DNA from 2 places in the Pseudomonas sp. GW823-FHT06B06 genome. Region 1 is predicted to be linked to the other one. Evidence: predicted binding sites of a transcription regulator. Region 1 holds the regulator's gene; the other holds the start of a gene.
What was found. Region 1 encodes FliA, which starts transcription of late flagellar genes. Its sites were predicted from a motif close to CTAAAGTTTNNNNNNNNNNNGCCGNTAA; they were not measured.
Positions count from the first base shown of each region.

Region 1 (2,174 bases):
CCGATGCGTTCGAAAATCTTCTCGATTTTTTCTTTCAACGCCTGGGCCGTGAAGGGTTTGACCACATAGCCATTTACGCCGGCCTGGGCCGCTTCGATGATCTGCTCGCGCTTGGCTTCGGCAGTCACCATCAGCACTGGCAGGTGCTTGAGTTTTTCATCGGCGCGCACATGACGCAGCAGATCGATACCGGTCATGCCAGGCATGTTCCAGTCCGTCACCAGAAAGTCGATGCTCCCGCTGTTGAGTACCGGAATGGCGGTAGTGCCATCGTCGGCCTCGACCGTGTTGGTGAACCCAAGGTCACGCAACAGGTTCTTGATGATCCGCCGCATCGTTGAGAAGTCATCAACGATGAGGATTTTCATGTTCTTGTCCAATTCGACCTCCAAGCAGACTAAAACGCGCCCAGCACCTGGACACGCCATTTCTATCAATCTGGCAAAACACTCGATGACTGTTTGGGATACAACGGATCGAGACCGGCGCGGTTCATTACCCCACCAGCCGCGTCGCAGTGCCCCCACACTGCCTTCAGCGCGCTCGCCACTCTCCCAGACGCCCCCGCAAACGGGCCGCGCACTGGCTGTGTAACTGGCTGACCCGGGATTCGCTGACCCCCAGGACTTCGCCGATTTCCTTGAGATTCAATTCTTCGTCGTAATACAACGCCAACACCAATCGCTCGCGCTCCGGCAAGTTGGCGATCGCGTCCGCCAGCGCCGCTTGGAAGCGTTCATCTTCCAGATCGCGAGACGGTTCCAGATGCGCACTGGCGCCATCCTCGTGCAGCCCTTCGTGTTCGCCGTCCTGCAACAGGTCGTCGAAACTGAACAGCCGACTGCCCAGGGTGTCGTTCAAAATCCCGTAGTAATCGTCAAGACTCAATTGGAGTTCGGCCGCAACTTCGTGATCTTTAGCGTCACGCCCGGTTTTAGCTTCAATCGAGCGAATCGCGTCGCTGACCATCCGCGTATTGCGGTGGACCGAACGAGGCGCCCAGTCGCCCTTGCGCACTTCATCGAGCATGGCGCCGCGGATGCGGATGCCCGCGTAGGTTTCGAAACTCGCGCCTTTGCTGGCGTCGTATTTGGTCGAGACTTCCAGCAGGCCGATCATCCCGGCCTGGATCAGGTCTTCGACCTGGACACTGGCCGGCAGTCGTGCAAGCAAGTGATAGGCAATGCGTTTAACCAGCGGCGCGTAACGCTCGATCAGCTCGTACTGCGCGTCACGCGCCGATGCCTTGTAGAGGTTGTAACCGCTTGCGGTCATAGCACGGGTCCTGCCGTCTGTTGCACGAGGCGCTCGACGAAGAATTCCAGGTGCCCGCGCGGGTTGGCGGGCAGTGGCCAGGTATCGACCTTCTGCGCGATCGCCTTGAATGCCAGCGAGCACTTGGAGCGCGGGAAGGCCTCGTAGACGGCGCGCTGCTTCTGCACGGCCTTGCGCACGCTTTCGTCGTACGGCACCGCACCGACATATTGCAAGGCGACGTCGAGGAAGCGGTCGGTGACCTTGGTCAACTTGGCGAACAGGTTGCGCCCTTCCTGGGGGCTCTGCGCCATGTTGGCCAGCACCCGGAAACGGTTCATGCCGTAATCGCGGTTGAGCAATTTGATCAACGCATAGGCGTCAGTGATCGAGGTCGGCTCGTCGCAGACCACCAGCAACACTTCCTGGGCCGCGCGCACGAAGCTGACCACCGACTCGCCAATACCTGCAGCGGTGTCGATCACCAGCACGTCGAGATTGTCGCCAATGTCGCTGAAGGCCTGGATCAGGCCAGCGTGCTGCGCCGGGCTCAAGTGAACCATGCTCTGGGTGCCGGACGCCGCCGGAACGATGCGGATGCCGCCGGGCCCCTGCAACAGCACGTCGCGCAATTCACAGCGGCCTTCAATCACGTCGGCCAGGGTACGTTTGGGTGTCAGCCCCAACAGAACGTCGACATTCGCCAGCCCAAGGTCAGCGTCCAGCAACATGACGCGCCGGCCAAGCTCAGCCAAAGCCAGGGACAAGTTCACTGACACGTTAGTTTTGCCGACGCCACCTTTGCCGCCGGTCACCGCGATCACCTGTACAGGATGCATGCTGCCCATGTTATTTCTTTACCTTGTTCTGCATAGACGGGGCCACATAACTGGCTGCGCGTTCACAACCGGAACAATGCA
Region 1 is NZ_JBXAHO010000016.1:50,074-52,247, forward strand. It holds gene AC1Q8Q_RS16415 (chemotaxis response regulator CheY) at 1-368, opposite strand, end outside; gene fliA (RNA polymerase sigma factor FliA) at 535-1,275, opposite strand; gene fleN (flagellar synthesis regulator FleN) at 1,272-2,102, opposite strand.

Region 2 (2,174 bases), on a different contig from region 1:
CAGAGGTGGTCAGGTGGATGGCGTTGGTGAAGCGACTCGGCTCGACCAGCAACTCAGCGCATTGTTTGCGCCACTTCGCCAGGTCTTCGGCGGTGGGTGCCGGGGCTGGCTGCAAACTGGCATGCACAGGGCTCGTGCCCCATGGCCAGATCAGCGCGACAGCGGGATGCCAAAGGTCGGGCATGGCGTGATAACGCGCGCTGTTGGCGGCTTGCTGGTGCAGTTGTTGTTGCACCTCGCTCATCGGTATTTGCAAGTAGAGGCTGGTCAGGTACTGCCAGCGCTCACTGTGCGGACTGTCCCAGGCATGGTGCGCCGAGAGCGCCAGCCCGTTGGCTAAAAGTACCGTGTTGGCCGGTTGATTGAGCCAGCGGCGCAGGGTCGGGTCGTCATCCAGGCGGTTCTGCTGGCGTAGCGGATGCTCGCTGTCACGGGCAATGCGCAGAACTTTGACCAGCTCCCGTTGCTCGGTCAGCAACAGTCGATAGCCCTGTTGAACCCAGATCGGCAGGTGCCACAGGTTCACCAGGGCCAGGCCGATCTCCAGCAGGCGAGCGCCAAACAGTTGCTTTTCGACGGTGCGCGCCGATTCGCCTTTATGAATGACCCGCAGCTCCCAGTCTTCGAGCAGGTGCGGATGCGTCAGCGCCAACGGCCACAGTGGTGACAGAAACAGCAGGCTGCCCCAATGGATGTCCTGCCACAGGCGCGCCAGGCGGCTGGCAAAAAAACCGTTGGCCTGTTGGCTGGCGTGCTGGCTGATCAATTGCAACTGGCGCAGGGCTTTGGGAATCTCGCCCTGGGGCATGGCGGGCAGTCGCGCGAGCAGCTCCTCGGTGCGTTTCAAACCGAGGCGATTGATGGCGACCTCAAGATTTTCCGCAGGCTCAGTCATGCTGCCATGGCTGTGTCGGTTGGCCGCGCGAATCACGCTCAAGGCCAGGGCCGGACTGTCCTGCATCAAGTCGGCAATCTTGCGCACAGAGCTGCGACTGTCGCGCAAGGCCCGGCAGACACGGTCGTGACTGGCCTGCGGAACCGGCAGGCGTACACCGTCGAGAAGTTTGACCCAGTCTTCGAGCGTGGTCGGAGTTGGCGTTGGGGCGTTCGTGTTTTTAGCCATGTCTGGAGGCGATCATCGTCAACAATACCTATGCCCGGAGGGGGTCAAATTAGCTTTTCGCCTGAACTGGCTATAGTCTGGCGCAGTTTTGCCGATAAGTAGAAGAAGAGATTTTTTAACTTCCGAATATGACCTTGAACCCGACTCAGTAAGTGCTCTCCTACCTATGGCTAAAATTATCGGCATCATCGTCGTATTCGCGAGCGTGCTCGGCGGATACGTGCTCTCCCATGGCAAGATTGCCGCCCTGATCCAGCCTTTCGAGGTGATGATCATCGGTGGTGCGGCCCTCGGTGCATTCCTGCAGGCCAACCCCGGTTACATGACCATGCACGTGCTCAAGAAATCCCTGAGCATGTTCGGTTCGCGTTTCAGCCATGCCTTCTATCTTGAAGTGTTGGGCCTGATCTACGAGATTCTCAACAAGAGCCGCCGCGAAGGCATGATGGCCATCGAAGCGGACATCGAAGATGCCGCGGCGAGCCCGATCTTCGCCAAGTACCCGACGGTCCTCAAGGATGAGCGCATGACCGCGTTCATCTGTGATTACCTGCGCATCATGTCTTCCGGCAACATGGCGCCCCACGAGCTGGAGGGCCTGTTCGACATGGAGCTCTACAGCCTCAAGGAGGACCTGGAGCACCCGTCCCACGCGGTGAACGGTATTGCCGACGCCATGCCCGGTTTCGGTATCGTCGCGGCGGTCCTGGGTATCGTGGTGACCATGGCCTCGCTGGGTGAGGGCGACCAGAAGTCCATCGGCCTGCACGTTGGTGCGGCACTGGTCGGTACCTTCTTCGGTATTCTCGCGGCCTACGGTTTCTTCGGCCCGCTGGCGCATTCCCTGGCCCACGATGCCAAGGAAGAGCTGAACGTCTACGAAGCTATCAAGGCCTCGCTGGTGGCTTCCGCTTCCGGCATGCCGCCGTCGCTGGCCGTGGAGTTCGGGCGCAAAGTCCTGTACCCGGCGCACCGCCCAAGCTTCGCCGAGCTGGAACAAGCGGTTCGTGGTCGTTAAGCCATGGAGAACAATCAGCCGATAATCATCAAG
Region 2 is NZ_JBXAHO010000024.1:32,438-34,611, reverse strand. It holds gene AC1Q8Q_RS21035 (HDOD domain-containing protein) at 1-1,123, opposite strand, end outside; gene motA (flagellar motor stator protein MotA) at 1,290-2,141, shown strand; gene motB (flagellar motor protein MotB) at 2,145-2,174, shown strand, end outside.
Region 2: the regulator FliA is predicted to act here: its motif matches at 1,194-1,221, upstream of motA (flagellar motor stator protein MotA).